DNA from 2 places in the Nonomuraea sp. NPDC003214 genome. Region 1 is predicted to be linked to the other one. Evidence: riboswitches for the same ligand, from Rfam matches in the RefSeq annotation. Region 1 holds a riboswitch; the other holds the start of a gene.

Evidence for each region. A riboswitch is a leader RNA that binds a small molecule or an ion and turns the genes downstream of it on or off. The one in region 1 is predicted to bind S-adenosylmethionine.
Region 2: linked by a shared signal. The riboswitch ahead of ACWDXC_RS28265 (aminotransferase class V-fold PLP-dependent enzyme) and the one ahead of thrC (threonine synthase) in region 1 are both predicted to bind S-adenosylmethionine.

What each region holds. Positions count from the first base shown of each region.
Region 1 is NZ_JBSFSX010000014.1:28,374-32,783, forward strand. Features, by position in the region: gene ACWDXC_RS35725 (alpha,alpha-trehalose-phosphate synthase (UDP-forming)) at 1-1,036, opposite strand, end outside; gene ACWDXC_RS35730 (RNA polymerase sigma factor) at 1,103-1,657, shown strand; SAM riboswitch class I at 1,743-1,883, shown strand; gene thrC (threonine synthase) at 1,897-3,126, shown strand; gene ACWDXC_RS35740 (MoaD/ThiS family protein) at 3,151-3,426, shown strand; gene ACWDXC_RS35745 (cold-shock protein) at 3,674-3,874, shown strand; gene groL (chaperonin GroEL) at 4,169-4,410, shown strand, end outside.
Region 2 is NZ_JBSFSX010000009.1:71,892-76,301, reverse strand. Features, by position in the region: gene ACWDXC_RS28275 (cytochrome P450) at 31-1,221, opposite strand; gene ACWDXC_RS28270 (TerC family protein) at 1,221-1,937, opposite strand; SAM riboswitch class IV at 2,055-2,170, shown strand; gene ACWDXC_RS28265 (aminotransferase class V-fold PLP-dependent enzyme) at 2,214-3,503, shown strand; gene ACWDXC_RS28260 (DoxX family protein) at 3,507-4,259, opposite strand; gene ACWDXC_RS28255 (NADH-quinone oxidoreductase subunit D) at 4,361-4,410, shown strand, end outside.

The DNA.
Region 1 (4,410 bases):
TCTCCTGCGCGCAGCGCTGCACCGAGGCGGTGTACTCGCGGTATTCGGGCAGGTCGTGGCGGCTCGGGTAGGCGAACGCCAGGTGCACCACCCGGCCGTGCCACTCCGGATGCGCGTCCAGGAACTCGCGGTAGGCGAGCAGACCGCGCACGATGTTCTTCGACAGCTCCGTGCGGTCGATGCGGACGATCAGCCTGCGGTCGCCGACCTGCTCGCGCAGCGCGGCCATGTGCGACTCGACGTCGGGCTCCCCGGCCCGCGCCCACAGCGCCTTGCCGTCGACGCCCAGCCCGTGGACGCCGATCCGGGTGACGCGCCCCTCGTGCGTGACCGTACGGGCCGCGCCGTCGACCTCGGCGCCGAGCAGGACCGCGCAGCAGTCCATGAACGCCTCCGCCCACCGCCCGGTGAGGAACCCGGCGTGATCGGCGCCCAGGATGCCCTCCAGGACTTCGCGGGCCACCTCGTCGGGCAGCAGCGCGAAGTATTCGGGCGGCGCCCACGGCGTGTGGCTGAAGTGCGCGATGCGCAGGTCGGGCCGCTCGGCCCGGAGCATCGCCGGGGTCAGCGTCAGGTGGTAGTCCTGCACCATCACCCGCGCCCCGTGGCCCGCCTCCTCGGCCAGCGCCAGCGCGAACGCGCCGTTGTAGTCGCGGTAGGACTCCCAGTCGCGCTGGAACCTGGTGCCGAACACCGGCGCGTTGGGGATGTCGTAGAGCAGGTGGTTGACGAACCAGAGCGTCGAGTTGGCGATCGAGTTGTAGGCGCGGTGGAAGGTGGCCGGCGCGATGTCGAGCATCCGCAGCGCCCCGGTGTCGTAGCCCGCCTGGTCGAGCCGGCCGCCGGGGGCCTGCCGCACCGCGCTGCGGTCGCCGTCGGACAGCGCCGCGCATACCCACAGCACGCCCGCGTCCCGGGCGACTCCGGACAACCCCGACACCAGACCGCCGCCGCCGCGTCTCATTGTCAGCTCGCCGTCGTCGGAGACGGTGAACGAGACCGGGCCTCTGTTGGAGGCGAGCAGGACGCTGTTCATCGACGCTCCCAGGAGTTACGACGAGGAGATGTCACGGAGGTGTCTCCCGACCTTAGGATCCCAGCTATGGCGCTAGATGAGGCAACCGAAGAACTCGCCCGCTCGGCCGCCGTAGGAGATCATCGCGCACTCGGCGAGCTCCTGCGCCGGATCGAGCCGGACGTGCTGCGGCACTGCGCCCGCATCCTGCCCTACCACCAGGACGCGGAGGAGGCGGCTCAGGACACCCTGCTGGCCGTCGCCCGCAACATCGGGCGGTTCGAGGGGCGCGCCAGGTTCAGCACGTGGCTGCACATCGTGACCGCCAACTGCGCGCGGACCACGTACCGGTCGCTGAAGCGCAGGGCGGCGGAGCAGAGCTCCGACGAGCTGCCTATGCAGAAGCCCGACGTGCGGCGGGTCAGCGTGATCGCCGGGTCGCGGCTCGACCTGCTCGACGCGATGGAGGCGCTGGAGGCCGACAAGCCCGACCTGGCGCAGGCCCTGGTGCTGCGCGACATCGTCCAGCTCGACTACAGCGAGGTGGCCGAGCAGCTCAACATCCCGCTCGGCACGGCCAAGTCGCGCATCCACCAGGCCCGCAAATACGTGCAGGCGGCGCTCGGCGAAGACTATCGGTGAGACCGGTTGTCTCGCGAAGTGAGACGACTGGTCAGTTCGCGGCTCGGATTGGGTAGAGTCCGAGTCAGCAACTCCAACTGAATATTGCTCATCCAGAGGGGTGGAGGGACCGGCCCTGCGAAGCCCCGGCAACCCTCCCGGCTTGTGACTCGCGACCTGCGAGGCCGACCGGGACAGGGTGCCAATTCCGGTCCGTGGTCAGGGTGGCCGCGGACGAAGATGAGGGAAGGCCTCGCTTCATGTCGCTCGACTTCGGTCCCGCCGTCGCTCTCTCCTGCCGCGAGTGCGGCACCCGCTACCCGCTGGGCCCCAGCTTCGCCTGTCTGGAGTGTTTCGGGCCGCTCGAGGCGGCCTACTCCTTCGGGAACGTGACCCGCGCCGACATCGAGTCGGGCCCGGCCAACATCTGGCGCTACCGCTCGCTGCTGCCGGTGCCGGTCGACGTCGCGTCCAAGCCCAACATGAACCCCGGCTGGACCAAGCTCGTCAAGGCGGGCAACCTGGGCCGGGCGCTGGGCATCAAGTCCCTGTACGTCAAGGACGACTCGGGCAACCCCACCCACTCCTTCAAGGACCGGGTGGTGGCCATCGCCGTCGAGGCGGCCCGCAACTTCGGCTTCCACACGCTGTCGTGCTCCTCCACCGGCAACCTGGCCGGCGCGGTGACGGCCGCCGCCGCCAGGGCCGGCCTGGAGGCCTGCGTGTTCATCCCCGCCGACCTGGAGCAGGCGAAGATCGCCATGGCCCGGGTGTTCGGCGGCAAGCTGATCGGCATCGACGGCACCTACGACGAGGTCAACCGGTTCTGCTCGGAGCTCATCGGCGACCCGCTGGGCGACAAGTGGGGATTCGTCAACGTCAACCTGCGGCCCTACTACGCCGAGGGCTCCAAGACGCTCGCGTACGAGATCGCCGAGCAGCTCGGCTGGAAGCTGCCCGAGCAGATCGTCATCCCGATCGCCTCCGGCTCCCAGCTCACCAAGATCGACAAGGGTTTCAAGGAGCTCATCCAGCTCGGCCTGGTCGAGGACAGCCCGTACAAGGTGTTCGGGGCGCAGGCGCTCGGCTGCTCGCCGGTCTCGGCCGCCTACAAGGCCGGCCACGACGTCGTCCAGCCGGTCAAGCCCGACACCATCGCCAAGTCGCTGGCCATCGGCAACCCCGCCGACGGCCCCTACGTGCTCGACATCGCGCGCCGCACCGGCGGGGCGGTGGAGGACGTCACGGACGCCGAGATCGTCGCCGCGATCAAGCTGCTGGCCTCGACCGAGGGCATCTTCGCCGAGACGGCCGGCGGTGTGACCGTCGGCGTGCTGAAGAAGCTCGTCGAGACGGGCCAGCTCGACCCCGAGGCCGAAACCGTGGTGCTCAACACCGGTGACGGGCTCAAGACGCTCGACGCGGTCACCGACGTCACCCCCACGGCCGTGATCCGGCCCTCTCTCGACGCGTTCCGCGCGACTGTCTGACAACCAGGAAAGGCGAGATTTACCATGAGCGTTTCTGTGCGGATTCCCACCATCCTGCGCACCTACACCGGCGGTAACGCGGAGGTGAGTGGAGAGGGCGCAACGCTGCGTGACGTGCTTGCCAAGCTCGACTCCGACTACCCGGGCATCGGCGCGCGCATTCTTGATGAATCGGGCAAGATTCGTCGTTTTGTCAACGTTTACGTTGGCGAAGAGGATGTCCGTTTCGCCGAGGGGCTCGACACTCCCGCCCCTGAGGGCACTCAGATCTCCATCATCCCGGCGGTCGCGGGCGGCTGAGAACCCCCCGATCTCCAGAACGACCCTCTAGAAGGCGCCCCATGCGGGCGCCTTCTCTTTTGTGAAATACAAGGTTGAACCAGTTAGCGTGAGGTGAAATACCCGATTTGCCGATTGACTCTGTTGCCAAACGCCTTCCCACAGGTATGGTCGAGTGCGATCGTACGGCTGATATCCATTAGTCAGGCGATTGTAGGTCTCGCGGAGGAATGGGCGGGATCTATGAGCCCAGTAAGAGGAGTCGGAAGTGGCGCAGGGCACCGTCAAGTGGTTCAACGCGGACAAGGGCTACGGCTTCATCGCGGTAGACGGTGGTAAGGATGTATTCGTCCATTACTCGGCAATCTTGATGGACGGGTATCGGTCTCTCGAGCAGGGCCAACGGGTCGAGTTCGAGATCACGCAGGGCCAGAAGGGACCGCAGGCGGAGTCCGTCCGCTCGGTCTGACGTGGTGAGCACCGGCGGCTCGCACGTCAGCGCAGTACGTGCGAACCGCCACCTCTCGTCCCCTCACGTACGGCGGGCTCACGGGCCCGCCGTACCGACGTGACCTGGGGTGGGGTGCTGTCGGCTTGCACTCGACCGGGTAGAGTGCTAAACAATTCGTTGGCACTCTCTGTCGCAGAGTGCCAACCCTGGGATCGAGACGATGGGGTCCGCCGAAGGAGCTGCGGGCCCACATGCCGTCGCGGGCGTCGGCTCGATCGCAGCAGCCACCCTGTGTCTGGGAGGTCTAGCCTTATGGCAGCCAAGATGATCGCGTTTGACGAGGACGCCCGGCGCGGTCTCGAGCGCGGTATGAACCAGCTCGCCGACGCCGTCAAGGTGACCCTGGGGCCCAAGGGCCGCAACGTCGTGCTGGAGAAGAAGTGGGGCGCCCCCACGATCACCAACGACGGTGTCTCCATCGCCAAGGAGATCGAGCTCGAGGACCCGTGGGAGAAGATCGGCGCCGAGCTGGTCAAGGAAGTCGCCAAGAAGAC
Region 2 (4,410 bases), on a different contig from region 1:
GACCAGAACCGGTGGAATGGCCCGAGCCGGTCAGGCGACGCTGAGGTCCAGCGACTCCAGGCCGCGGATCACGTACCCGGGCTTCCACACCGGCTCGCGGACCAGCTCCAGCTTCGGCGCCCGCTCCAGCAGGGCGCCGAACGACTCGATGAGCTCGATCCTGGCCAGCGGCGCGCCCAGGCAGAAGTGGATGCCCGCGCCGAAGGAGATGTGCGGGTTGTCCACCCGGCCCACGTCCAGCCGCTCCGGGTCGTCGAACACCTCGGGGTCGCGGTTGGCCGAGCCGAACAGCAGCGCCACCTCCACGCCGCGCGGGATGGCGACGCCGCCGACCTCGATGTCCTCCAGCACCCAGCGCTCGAACATCTGCAGCGGCGTGTCCCAGCGCATCAGCTCCTCGACGGCCGTCGGCAGCAGCGAGCGGTCGGCGCGCAGCCGCGCCAGCTCGCCCGGGTTGCGGAACAGCGACCACCAGCCGTTGCCCGTCACGTTCACCGTGGCCTCGTGACCGGCGTTGAGCAGCAGCACGCAGGTGCCGACCAGCTCGTCCTCGGTCAGCTCGTCGATCGCCGCGAGCGCGCTGATCAGGTCGTCGCCGGGCCGCTCCTTGCGCTCGCGGGCCAGCTCCTTCAGATACGCCGCGAACTCCGACGCCGCCCTGACGGCGGTGTGCTGCGCCTGCTCCGACGGGTTCAGCTCGTACATCCCGCAGATGTCGGCCGACCAGGGGCGCAGCAGGTGGCGGTCGGCGTCGGGGATGCCGAGCATCTCGGCGATCACCGTCACCGGCAGCGGCTCGGCCACCTCGGCGATCAGGTCACCGCCGCCCCGCTCCACGTACGCGTCGACCAGGCCCTCGGCGATCGCCCGCACCCGGGGGCGCAGCGACTCGACCATGCGGGGCGTGAACGCCTTGGAGACGAGGCGGCGCAGCCGGGTGTGCACCGGCGGCTCCACGTCGAGCATGCCGGCGCGGATCACCCGCCAGAACGGCTCCTGGAACTCCGGCTCGGGCTCCTTGCCGAACTCCTCGTGCGTCGCCACGTGCAGGTACGACCTGCCCAGGCGGCGATCCCTGAGCAGGGCGTTCACGTCGGCGTGCCGGGCGACCAGCCACTGGCCGGTCGGCTCGAAGAAGCTCACCGGCGCCTCGCGCCTCAGCTCGGCGTAGACGCCGTACGGGTGAGCGACGAAATCCGGATTCCACGGGTCAAAGCGCACTATTCAATACTAGAAGCTTTCGCCCGCCTGCTCCTCACCCGGATGTTGAGCAGCTCCACGATGACCGAGAACGCCATCGCGAAGTAGATGTAGCCCTTCGGGATGTGCTGGTCCAGCCCCTCGGCGATGAGCACCACACCGATCAGCACCAGGAACGCCAGCGCCAGCATCTTGATGCTCGGATGCGTGTCGACGAACCGGCTGATCGGCCCGGAGGCGAACAGCATCACCAGCACCGCCACGACCACCGCCGCGATCATCACGCCGAGCTCGTCCACCATGCCGACCGCGGTGATCACCGAGTCGAGCGAGAACACCACGTCCAGCACCATGATCTGCGCGATCACCGAGGCGAACGACGCCGCGACGGCCTTCTTGCCGTCCTTCTCGCCCACGTCCATCGTGTGGCCGATCTCGGTGACGCTCTTGGCGAGCAGGAACAGCCCGCCCAGCAGCAGGATCAGGTCCCGTCCCGATATCTCCTGCCCCAGCACCTCGAACAGCGGCTCCGTGAGCCGCACCACCCACGACAGGGCCAGCAGCAGGAGCAGCCGGCTGATCAGGGCCGCCGCCAGGCCGAGCACCCGCGCCCTGTCCCGCTGCTCCGGCGGCAGCTTTCCTGCCAGGATGGAAATGAAGATGATGTTGTCGATGCCCAGCACGATCTCCAGGGCCACAAGGGTGAAGAACCCTATCCAGATCTGGGGATCTGCCACCCAGTCCAACATCGATTACCTCCTGCTATCGGGGGATGTCGAGGAAGCAACGAGTCAACGGGCCGATAAGTTCGCGGTTGCGTTTTACGGGTGGGTGTCGGTTATAGTGCCGACGTAGGTCATGAGTGCCAGCGCCAAGCCCCGGCTCGCTGGCCGGCAACCCTCGCGTCCGCGGCGGGGTGCCCCGGGTGAAGACCTGGTCCGTCACGAGGTGTGGCGGGCAAGCGCGGGCTCACTGGCTGCTCCAGGGGTCCGATGACCCCGAGGAGGTTCGCCGTGTCCACCCTGACGATCTTCAACGCCGCCCGCACCACCGCCGCCGAGAAGCCGGCCCCCGTCCAGCAGGCCCGCGCCATCCCCGCCGTCGTCGGCGCCGACCTGGAAGTGCCGGTCAAGGGCGGCAAGCTCGTCGGCTACGCCAACCTCGACTACGCGGCCAGCGCCCCCTGTCTGGAGCCGGTCAGCGCCGCCGTCGCCGCCGCGCTCCCGGCCTACTCCAGCGTCCACCGCGGCGCGGGCTACGCCTCCCAGCTCACCACCGCCCGCTACGAGCAGGCCCGCCACACCGTACGGGCCTTCGTCGGCGCCCGCACCGACGACGCCGTCATCTTCACCCGCAACACCACCGACGCCACGAACCTGCTGGCCGGCTGCCTGCCCGAGGGCACCACCGTGGTCGTCTTCGACACCGAGCACCACGCCTCGCTGCTGCCCTGGCCTGACGCCGTGCGGCTGGCCCCGCCCGCCTTCCCCGGCGAGGCCGTGCGCGCCGCCGACGACGCGCTGGCCGCGATCGACGGGCCCAAGCTGCTCGTCGTCACCGCCGCCTCCAACGTCACCGGCGAGCTGTGGCCCATCGCCGCGCTGGCCCACATCGCGCACCGGCACGGCGCCCGCATCCTCGTCGACGCCGCCCAGCTCGTGCCCCACCGGCCGGTCAACCTGACCGCGCTCGACCTCGACTACGTGGCCTTCTCCGGCCACAAGCTGTACGCGCCGTTCGGCGCCGGCGTGCTGGTCGGCCGGCGCGACTGGCTGTCGGCGGGCACGCCGTACCTGAAGGGCGGCGGCGCGGTGCGCTCGGTCGGGGAGAGCACCGAGTGGCACGACGACGCCGAGCCCCGGCACGAGGCCGGGACCCCGAACGTGCTCGGCGCGATCGCGCTGGCCGCCGCCTGCGACGCCCTCACCGCCACCGGCTGGACGCCGCTGCTGCGCGAGGAGGAGCGGCTGATCGCCCGGCTGCGCGCCGGCCTCGCCGGCATCGAGGGCGTACGGGAGCTGTCGCTGTGGGGGCCGGAGCACCCGCGCGTGGGCATCGTGTCGTTCACCGTCGACGGCTACAGCGCGCGCGAGGTCGCCGAGGCGCTGTCGAGCGAGTACGGCATCGGCGTGCGGGACGGGAAGTTCTGCGCCCACCCGTTCGTCCGGCACCTGCTCGGCACCGCCGACGGCGGCTGCGAGGACGACACGGCCTCGGCGGTGCGCGCCTCCATCGGCATCGGCACCACCCAGGAGCACGTCGACCGGCTGGTCGGCGCGCTGCGTGACCTGGTCAGCCGCTAGGTCTCAGCGGTTCGGCGGCTTCGGGCGCGTCGGCTGGTCGTTCACCACCGCGTCCACGTCGCGCATGTCCTCCTCGCTCAGCCCGCCCGGCCGGTGCTCGGCCGGGTGCGGACGCTCGGCGGGCTCGGCGGCCTGCGTGCGGTCGTAGCCGGCCGCCTGCGTGCGGTCGTACTCGCTCGCCTGCGTGCGGTCGTAGTCAGCCGCCTGCGTGCGCTCGTGCTCGGCGGGCTGCCGGGGCACCGAGTGCCGTTCGTCCGGGTAGGCGGCCTTCGTGTCGGGCGCCGGCCGGTCCACGGTCGTCGTGGCGCCCGCCGCGGCGTCCCGCTCGGCCGCCCGCCGCTCGGCCCGGCGCCTGTACACGGCGCCGAGAATCCCGTCGAGGCCGAAGCGTCCCCCGCCCAGCGCCAGGAACAGCAGCGACGCCGCGCCGAGCGCTCCGACGAGCTCCCAGCCGCCCTGCTGGACGAAGATGCCGTTCGGCGCGTGCACGAACACAGCCGCGCCGATCATGCCGATGAGCAGCACCAGCGCGGCCGGCCGCACCAGCAGGCCGAGGATCAGCAGGATGCCGCCGACCGTCTCGGCCACCGTGACGAACGCGGCGGCGAGCTGCGGCATCGGCACGCCCGACTCGGCGAACATGCCGCTCGTGGCGCCCAGCCCGGCCTGCCATTTCTGCAGCCCGTGCGCCAGGAAGATGACGCCGATCACCACCCGTGCGATCAGGGCGGCGATGTCGAACACAACCCTTTTCATGGTCTTTTCTCCCCCGTTTCCAGTACTCATCCCCCTGGCTGGACCAGCGATGCACCCCCATACCGTTCCTTGACCGACCCGCCGGTGGCAGCATGGGCCGTATGACGGAACGCGTGGTCGGAATCGGTGCCGGGGCCAAGGAGCTGGCCAC